3 regions of the Heyndrickxia sp. FSL W8-0423 genome follow, and region 1 is predicted to be linked to each of the others. Evidence: riboswitches for the same ligand, from Rfam matches in the RefSeq annotation. Region 1 holds a riboswitch; each other region holds the start of a gene.
What was found. A riboswitch is a leader RNA that binds a small molecule or an ion and turns the genes downstream of it on or off. The one in region 1 is predicted to bind thiamine pyrophosphate.
Positions count from the first base shown of each region.

Region 2: another riboswitch for thiamine pyrophosphate. It lies ahead of MKY81_RS06605 (YkoF family thiamine/hydroxymethylpyrimidine-binding protein); the one in region 1 lies ahead of thiT (energy-coupled thiamine transporter ThiT).
Region 3: another riboswitch for thiamine pyrophosphate. It lies ahead of thiW (energy coupling factor transporter S component ThiW); the one in region 1 lies ahead of thiT (energy-coupled thiamine transporter ThiT).

Region 1 covers NZ_JBBPBE010000001.1:2,182,774-2,186,059, reverse strand. Annotated here, with positions in the region: gene MKY81_RS11070 (IS1182 family transposase) at 1-787, shown strand, start outside; gene thiT (energy-coupled thiamine transporter ThiT) at 888-1,463, opposite strand; TPP riboswitch at 1,599-1,703, opposite strand; gene MKY81_RS11060 (ATP-binding protein) at 1,914-3,020, shown strand; gene MKY81_RS11055 (hypothetical protein) at 3,083-3,286, opposite strand, start outside.
Region 2 covers NZ_JBBPBE010000001.1:1,296,843-1,300,128, reverse strand. Annotated here, with positions in the region: gene MKY81_RS06615 (ABC transporter ATP-binding protein) at 1-720, opposite strand, end outside; gene MKY81_RS06610 (ECF transporter S component) at 726-1,304, opposite strand; gene MKY81_RS06605 (YkoF family thiamine/hydroxymethylpyrimidine-binding protein) at 1,319-1,912, opposite strand; TPP riboswitch at 2,009-2,119, opposite strand; gene MKY81_RS06600 (amino acid permease) at 2,746-3,286, shown strand, end outside.
Region 3 covers NZ_JBBPBE010000001.1:2,977,162-2,980,447, reverse strand. Annotated here, with positions in the region: gene thiM (hydroxyethylthiazole kinase) at 1-277, opposite strand, end outside; gene thiD (bifunctional hydroxymethylpyrimidine kinase/phosphomethylpyrimidine kinase) at 291-1,100, opposite strand; gene thiW (energy coupling factor transporter S component ThiW) at 1,069-1,590, opposite strand; TPP riboswitch at 1,704-1,804, opposite strand; TPP riboswitch at 1,864-1,966, opposite strand; RNA gene ssrS (6S RNA) at 2,118-2,313, opposite strand; gene MKY81_RS15135 (ABC transporter permease) at 2,433-3,286, opposite strand, start outside.

The sequences.
Region 1 (3,286 bases):
CTATTCTAAAACAGATCCAGATGCGACATTTATGCGAATGAAAGATGATTATATGAAAAATGGACAATTGAAGGCTGGTTATAATACACAAATCGCAACGGAAGGTCAATATGCGCTTGCCTATGGATTATTCTCAAACCCAACAGACACACGTACGTTAATTCCCTTTCTAGATGAGATTGAGCAGGATTATTTCGAGTTACCGGAACACATCGTCACAGATGCAAGTTATGGTAGTGAAGAAAATTATAATGATATCCTTTTGAACAGAAAACGTGAAGCACTTATTCCTTATACGCTGTATATGAAGGAAAAAAAGAAAACCTACAAACAAAACCTATTCAATCCAGACAACTGGCCGTACGATGAAGAAACAGATACCTATACATGTCCAAACCAGAAACATCTTACATTTCACGATTATTCTGTCCGTACTGATCGTACAGGATTCCAACGGAAGTTTAAAATCTATGAGTGCGAAGACTGTTTGGGCTGCCCGTTCCGCCCCTCCTGTACCAAAGCAAAAGAAGGCAACAATCGAAAACGAATGGTGAATGAAAAATGGGAACAACAAAAAGAATATGTAAGAGCGAAGCTTTCAGAAGAGAAAACGAGTGCCATCTATCGAAAACGCAAAATCGATGTGGAACCAGTTTTTGGATTCTTGAAGGCTAATTTGCGTTTCACACGATTTTCCGTACGAGGAAAATCAAAGGTAGAAAATGAAATGGGCTTTGCATTAATGGCAGTGAATTTAAGAAAATACACTGCCCAACAACTAAGATAATAGAAGAATTACACGCAAAAAAAGAAAAAGGTGAATTTGAGTACACTCAAATTCACCTTTTTCACTAATTGAAGCTAGTTATGTCCCAGCCTCTTTAACTTTATTTTTTGATTTGGACAAGTCTTGGAGCAATAAATAAGATCATGACAACAAGTACTGAGCTTAAGACAAAATTGATCGACATATATGTTCCATTATAAATCAATGAATATAATGCAACCGGTTGTCCTTTCGGTGCATACGAACCGAAAAAGACAATACCTGTGTAGAAATGGGCAAGGAAACGTAATAAACTACCAAGAAAAACACCTAAGACAGTGTATGTAGTCCATTTTCCGATATTTCCATTTTCTATAGATGTTTTGATTTGCTTTGCAAAAATACCTGCTAAACCAATCACTGTAAAGGCGACAAAATAGTCGACAATCCCTTGTACCGGATGATAAAATACTGAAAATCCTGTTACAACTTGTAGCGTACCTAATATAAATCCAGTTAACAACCCGCCTTTTAAGCCCCAACGATAAGCCATTAAAAATATCGGTATCATAGCTAATGAAACGGATCCGCCTTCTGGCCAAATAGCCTTACAAATAAATGCTGAAACAAGGTCAAGCAAGTAAGCAAGTGCTCCGAGAACAGCAACTTCTACTAAAAACAATGTTTTTTTATTCATCTTATATTCCCTTCCTTTCTTTTCGTCTGAAGAGTGACTATGAAGGCTCGGAGGGAATGTAAAAACAACTGTATTGCGTTTTTTACACAAAAAAAGCAATACAGGACGGTTTAAGGAAATCGCTGCATTGCTTTCTATTCCATCAAACCACAGTCCCTGCGCTAGCATTATCTAACAGGTTCATAGGGTCAGAACTCATACGTTCACTCTCAGCCGATTTAGGCTCCCCTTGTGGGATTATATTTATTTAATAATACTAATTAACTATACTATTTTTTAATACCGTTTACAACTGATTTATCCATATTCTTAAAGATATTTATATGCTATTTTATGAAACTATAAGTACATTTATATAACTTTAACTTGGTATTATTTAAATATTTTGATATATTTTAGATGAAGAAATTTTTGCTAATTGTTATTTTGAAGAAAAGGGAGGTGAAAAAAATGATACCGCTTAGACAAGATATCGTTGCATTTTTTGATAAAAATATTGATAAAATTGTTGCGATTTGGAATGAACAATTGATAAACTCCAAGTCAAATCCTTTAAAATCCAAATTTTTCAATAAAGATACTTGTCATGATTTTCTTATTCAATCATTGTCAATATCGAAGGAAAAATTGGAGCACTTTTTAAAATCCCTTGCATCTAACTTTGCTAAAGAAAAACTTGATCAAAATATTGATTTAGGTGAAGTTACATATAATTTAAGTATTGGTAAATCAATAACTACTAAGTTTTTATACAATAATTATTTAAATGTAAACGATGTCAATGCCTATATTGACAAAATTAATTATGCTTTTGACAAATTATTGTTTTATGTTGTTACATATTATTCAAATGTTAAAGATCAAATCATTGATAAAAAAAATGAATACATAAATACAACACATCATGAACGTTTAACACTTTTAGGACAAATGACATCTAGCTTCGTTCATGAATTTCGTAATCCATTAACTTCTATTCATGGATTTGTGCAATTATTGCGTTCTGAAAATCCACAATTGCCTTATTTGGATATTATCTCTAACGAAATTGAGCAATTAAAATTTAATATCTCTCAATTTCTTATGCTATCAAAAAAAGAAATTGTGTCAATTGAAATGACCTCTTTTTCATTAAATGATTTAATTGAAGAAGTCTTATCCTTTTTGTATCCTCGTATTTTAGAAGTAAATGTTGATATCCAAAAACATTATTTGCATGAAATTAGCATTCATGGCTTTAAAGATGAAATAAGACAGGTACTTATTAATATTATTTTTAATGCGGTTGATGTACTGAAAAGCGTGAAGAATCCGATTATCCAAATTGAATTGGATATTACTGAAAACTCCGTTATTATAGACATAAGTAATAACGGACCAAAAATACCGGAAGAAATGGTTGACACTATTTTCGAGCCTTTCGTTACAACGAAGAAGAGCGGAACAGGGCTTGGTTTGTATGTTTCCAAAAATATACTTGAAAAACACGGTGGAACTTTAACTTGTCAATCTAATGACGATTGGACAACTTTTACAATAATCTTTCCAATATTATAAAAGGATGTATTCGTTGAAAAAGACTCCCTTTAAAATAGGAGTCTTTTTCAAAAGACAACGGCCTACCAGAAAAACCAAGGAAGAAGCGCTAAGCCAACTATGGCACCAAGTGCGACACCCCAGCCAAAGCCGCCCCAGCCCCAACCCCAACCATAACCGTATCCTCCATAATTCCTTTGTGGGAGTGGGCGTAAATAAACCATTCGATTATCAACTCGATGAATGATTCCTCTGTGCACTCTTCCATCACGCGTTCTTATTTCAAC
Region 2 (3,286 bases), 890 kb from region 1:
ATCAAAATGATGAACCAATCCTTTTTTCAATGAACCATCGTACATTAGTTGTCCGGATTGTGTAAAAACAAGGGTGCGATCAATAAAAGGAACCCAATAATCAAGTTTATGCTCTATGACGATGAGAGAAAAATTCATTTCTCTTTGCAATCTATCAATCGTTTCAGCAAAATCTTTTGTTGCCACCGGATCGAGCAAAGCAGTAGGTTCATCTAAAATCATCAATTCGGGTTCCATTGCCATCACACATGCAAGTGCCAGCTTTTGCTTCATTCCACCTGATAGGGTAGAAATATGAGCTTGTCTATACTTCTCTAAACCAACTAATGAAAGAGACCATTCTATTTTTCGTATCATTTCTTCTTTAGGTAATTTTATATTTTCTAAGCCGAATGCGATTTCATCCTCTACAGTGAGCATACAAAATTGGGAATCAGGATCTTGAAATACGACGCCAATTCGGCTGCTTAATTGTCCTGGTTTATAAGACTGAATCTCTTTCCCAGCATATTTAATACTCCCAGTCCTGTCCCCTTCAATTGAATTTGGAATCAGCCCGTTTAAACAAAGTGCTAACGAACTTTTGCCGGAGCCACTTGGTCCTAATAATAGAAGTTTTTCACCTTTATTTATGGAAAAGGAGATATTGTTTATAATCGATTGCTCCTCATAAGATAATGAAAGATTCCTAACTTCTAATAAAGGTTCCCGTATCTCCATTTCAATCACGCTACTTTTCTCTTTTTCATCTCTTTGCCTAATGGCATTCCATTAAGCACTCCTGTTTTTGCCAATCCTTCACTTATATACTTACCTAATAATCCCGCAAGGAGCGCACCAGAAACCATTCGTATCGCTAGCATGGATAAAACATACGATGGTGATAGTGTTGCAAATCCAGAGATAAAATACCCCCAAGCAAAACTAAATATCGCTGAACCAACTCCGGCAAGCATTAACACCCATGTTGAATAACGCTTCCAGCCAGTTGCGGCAAACACAACCTCAGCCCCTAAACCTTGGATCATTCCAGAGATTAATAGTCTTGGACCAACTGCATTCCCTATTAAAATTTCCACAAATGCGGCGATCGTTTCCGCCAAAACTGCTGCACCTGGCTTGCGAATAATATTTGCAACAATGATAGAAACGATAAACCATATCCCAAATATCGGTTCATAACCGATCGGTCCGACTAACCCAAAGAAAATATTCCCTACTTGGGTAAATAATAAATATACGATGGCAAAGACAATTCCTAACACTGACATCACAACAATTTCCCGCAGACTCCATTTAGACATCACTTTTTCCCTCCTTATTTCTTTTTCCTCGAAGGACTATTCGCCGAAATATTGACTGTCATTGTTACGTGCTTAACTTTTTCCTGAGTATAATTAAATGCATGCTCGAGTGTTGTAAACACATCATGCGCATCGCCGTCCAATCTGCTGGCATAGTGAATTCCTCCAGTAAATGTGTTTTGTTGTTTGGCGATATCCACAACATCTGCAATGATTTGCATATAGTTTTCATTATTCATCGGATATAATGCAAATTGGGTAGGTGCTTCAAGATGAATATTTTCAACTTTTTCCTTATTCATCCGAATATCGTCCTCGGACATATACACGTCTCCATCTGAATCCCCTGGACATCCTATTGAAAATGTTCCATTTAGTACTACATGTTTTTCAGTATTAGCCGCAATTAAATAGATAGCTTTTGCAACGTCAAACACATGCTCCATTTTCCCACGGATTACTGTACTAATATCATCCGTTTTCACCCATACTTTAGTGGTGTCGACCCGTTGAAGCGTAGATAAAATAATATCTACAAATTCATCCGCCATCGGATAAAGGGAAAAACGAAAACCTACAATTCTACTTGTTCCACATACTTCTGTCATAACCATTCTCCTCTCTTTTTTTGGAGAATAAAAAAACTGCATCTCTTGGAAGATGCAGTAGTATACGAATAGATGCAAATCAATGAATGATTTTACACCAATACTACTACACTTCCCCACGCTAGTATTATCTAGATCGGGTAATAAGGGATCGGAACGCACTTCCACGTTCACATCTCAGCTTTTTCAGCACCCCTAGTGTAGATAGGTCATATGCAGTTTTATTATTCGCCCTTATCATACATGACAAAAAATCATGTGTAAAGTTACTTTAGCATTATTTGTTTATTCTCAGCATACCAAACTATTCTAGGAAAATATCCATAATGCAATTTCATTCAACAAAGTGATAAAATATACAACTTTCTATTTCCATTCTTTCCGGTTTATGATATCTTTATATAGTTATTAATATAATTTTTTATTTATAAATATCCATTAATTTTATTCGAAGTTGATTGGAGCGGAAGGTGCTCGCTTTCCGCGGGCGGTTCGGGAGCCTGTTTAGCTCCGGCGGCTATCGACTAGCGAACTTCCGGTCACCTCCCTACGATAAGTCATCATCGATTCGTCCTTTAGGACTCATCGTGATTCCTTTATCTCAGTCGCTGCCCTCCAGTTCGTACGTCGATAAGCAAGCCGCCTATGCTTTTCGAACTCCTCGGCGCTTATCGCGCCTGCGGGGTCTCCAGTATACCGTTTTTCCCGCAGGAGTCTCGCACCTTCCGCTCCAATCAACAAGACGTCAAAATCAAGATTGAACTTTAAACAAAGCCATTAGTTTAAACATGGTTATTTTAAGGGTATGAATGGATTACGGAGGGTTTATATAGATGGAGAATCAAAATGGAGGATTACAACGTAGTTTAAAAGCACGACATTTGACGATGATTTCATTAGGTGGATCCATTGGTACCGGGCTGTTTCTAGGAAGCGGATCTGCTATTTACCAAGCAGGACCAGGCGGCGCACTGCTTGCCTATATGATAATTGGTGTCATGGTGTATTTTATTATGACGAGCCTTGGTGAACTAGCTTCTTTCATGCCAACAAGTGGGGCATTTAGCACCTATGCTACCCGCTTTATTGATCCAGCACTTGGATTTGCATTAGGGTGGAACTATTGGTACAGCTGGGCGATCACACTTGCGGCAGAACTTTCCGCATCAACATTAGTCATGAAATTTTGGTTCCCAGATAGTCCATCATGGTTATGGAGCGGACTTTTTATCTTGATTATTTTTGGACTGAATATTCTCTCTGTTAAAGGCTATGGCGAGGGTGAGTATTGGTTCTCTTTCATTAAAGTTGCTACCATCATTATTTTCATTATCGTAGGTATTTTAATGATTTTAGGTATTATGAAAGGCGATG
Region 3 (3,286 bases), 790 kb from region 1:
ATATAACTGGAATTCCTTTCTTATTAGCAGCAATCCCTGCATGTAGCATAGATTCGAAAACAACATCATGAATCGTTCCTAAATTGATAATTAGTGCATCAGCTAGTTGAATCATATCTTCCACTTCTTTAATCTCTGTAGCCATTACTGGTGAAGCTCCGATTGCAAGTGTGACATTAGCACAATCATTTATAGTTACCACATTTGTCATATGGTGAATAAGTGGTTTTTTTTCTTTTACTAATGAAATTAACCGTGTCATTTTTGAAATTTCCATTGGAATCCCTCCGCTATTTATTGTCTACTAGTCCAGCACGTTCATATAAATGGTAAAAATGATTTGTTGGACCATGTCCACTGCCAAGTTCTAAGCTATGTTGAATTGCTATTGTAATATAATCTTTTGCTTTCTTAACTGCACTCAACAGGGTTTCTTCCTGAGCAACAAAAGCGGTGATAGCTGAAGATAACGTACACCCTGTTCCATGAACATTTTTCGTATGAATTCTCTTCCCTGGCAACCATGTAAAGTGATGTCCGTCAAAAAATAAATCATTTGGATCCCCTTCTAAATGGCCACCTTTTAATAAAATTTTATTGGCACCGAGTTCCTGTAATTTGAGGCAGGCAGTATACATGTCTTCAATCGTACAAATCTTTCTGTCTGTTAAACTTTCAGCCTCAGGTATATTAGGTGTAATTAATGTCACCATTGGAAGCAATTTTTCTTTTAACGCATCTATCGCATTTTGCTGTAATAAATGGTGACCACCTTTTGATATCATGACTGGATCGAGGATGATATGCTCTGTACGGTATATATTCAATTCCTTTGCAACCACATCAATATTTTCTTTTGTTCCGAGCATTCCAATTTTAACTGCATCAACATGAATGTCGTCGAAAATAGCAGATATTTGATCACTGATTATTTGTGAATCAATCATTTGTACAGATTTTACTTCCATTGTGTTTTGGGCGGTAACTGCAGTAATAACCGACATTCCAAACACACCTAAGGAAGAAAATGTTTTAATATCTGCTTGGATCCCAGCTCCACCTCCTGAATCAGATCCTGCGATTGTAAGTGCTGTTTTCATGAATGATTCCTCCAAACGTTTGATTTCGTAATAATACTTTCATTAAAAATATGGCAATTAGTGCTCCTGCAAAGGAACTAACTATAAATGAAGGGATAAATCCAAATAAAGCTACATTCTTTCCTAATAGTAGCCTTGCTACTGGATATGCTGCGAGTGCCCCAAGAATGCCAGTTCCAATAACTTCACCCGTAAACGCCCAACTAAGCTTTCTTGTTTTCATAAACAAATAGCCTGATAGAAATGCACCAATCATACTTCCGGGAAAAGCAAATAGGGAGCCGGTTCCTGTGAAATTTCGGATGATTGACACGATAAATGCTTGTGCAATTGAATAAAACGGACCCAATAGGATAGCGGTTAATACATTAGCCATATGTTGGATAGGGAAAATTTTTGCAAATCCCACTGGGATAAAAACGATATTACTTATTAAAGTAGTTATCGCAATAATAACTGCAGTTATCGTCATTTTTTTTAACTTATTCATCTTTACACACCTCCATCATTTGATTTTTGTGAGGAAGCTTTTCTTTCTCCAACAAAAAAACCGCCTTCCTCAATAGAAAGCGGCAATAACAACTGTAACTAGAAAATACAGAATAGCTATTTAGACCGCTTCCCTACGCCGGTATAATCCGGATCAGGTACAAAGGGTTTCAATCAATGATATCTCTCAGCCTATGGCTCCCCTAGCAGAAAAAATTATGAAATTGTACACAAAAAAGCCCATCGTAAGCAGTTAGATGGGCAGAATTGATTATATCTCTTACTCCCACTTCCTTACGCCAGCATAAACTGGATCAAGTTCAAAGGGTCCAGAACATCTCTGTCTCAGTCTTATTTAGACTCCCCTAGCGATAAAATTATTCATTTATGTATATGTTAGCATAAATTAGATAAAAAGAAAGGATAATTTTCCTTTTTAAAATTTGGTTCTTATTATATAATTCCATACATTATTCTCTGTATAAAAAAACCAGTTCCCGATTGGAAACTGATTTGGAAGTTGTCATTTATAAGGCCGCCTTTGCCGTATGAGTATTAAGAAAGTTTTAAACCACCACTCCTCAAAGTGGGTGTTTGCAGAAACGTTCTTGCTTGTCTTCCATGCCATGTAGGCGAAAGCTTGTCATTCCAGTTTCAATATAAAACTCCCTGTTACAGCTTAAAGGTTAAAACTTTATTATCAATACGTACAATGCAGCTTGTATTGTTATATTACTTTATTTTTATCATTTTTTCAAGTGAAATGATTTACTGGAATAATAAACTACCTCATTTTTATGAATTCCTTTGCAATATTATTTTGCAATTATTAAGGATGGTCGTCTAAATCCACTGACTTGTTTGATATCTGCGGTTATAATGTTTTTTTAATCCAACGGCTAAAAGTTGAAATGATACAATCGCAAACAGTAAGCATACTAATGGAATGAAAAGAACGAACTGATTTCCCCACAAATGATCCCTTGCCTGTCCTACTAAACCAGCCCATTCTTTCGTAATCGAATGATATAAAGTTGGTGAGGTTTCTAGCTTCGTTCCTCCTATAAAAATATTAAATAATGCTAATTGTCCCATCACAGTGATTGCGGTAACAATTTCGAGAACAAATAATATAACAATATCTTCTATTAAATGTGGAATGATGTGGCGCTTAATTATTTTCCATTTTGAAGACCCTGTCGTAATGGCGGCTTCAATAAAAGGCAAGCGATACACTTGTATCGTTTTTTCCCGAATCGATGCGGCTACACTCGGAAATCCGATTATGGTCGATACGATGATAAATAATACGATTAATGATATAGGCTTAATAGTTGGATTAAAAGAAATCGGCCACAAAACGAAATAAATGATTAAAAACGATGGAATATACGATAAAGAATGTTCAAATGACTCCCAAATGTGGAGCCTCTTTTTCATTATCCCTGTAAATAATCCAATTCCTAAACCAAGAGCAATTTTTAATAAGGCAATCGAAATTGAAATAAAGACAGTATATTTTGCACCATAAATTAGTAATGTAAGTAAATCGTATCCCCATTTGTCTGTTCCTAACGGATATTCTTTGTATGTAAAGGGGGCTAGCGGTGGAAATGCCATATTTTTTTCCCCATATTGATAAATCGTAATACTGTCTGTTAATTTATGTGGGGCAAACAATGGACCGACTATTGATA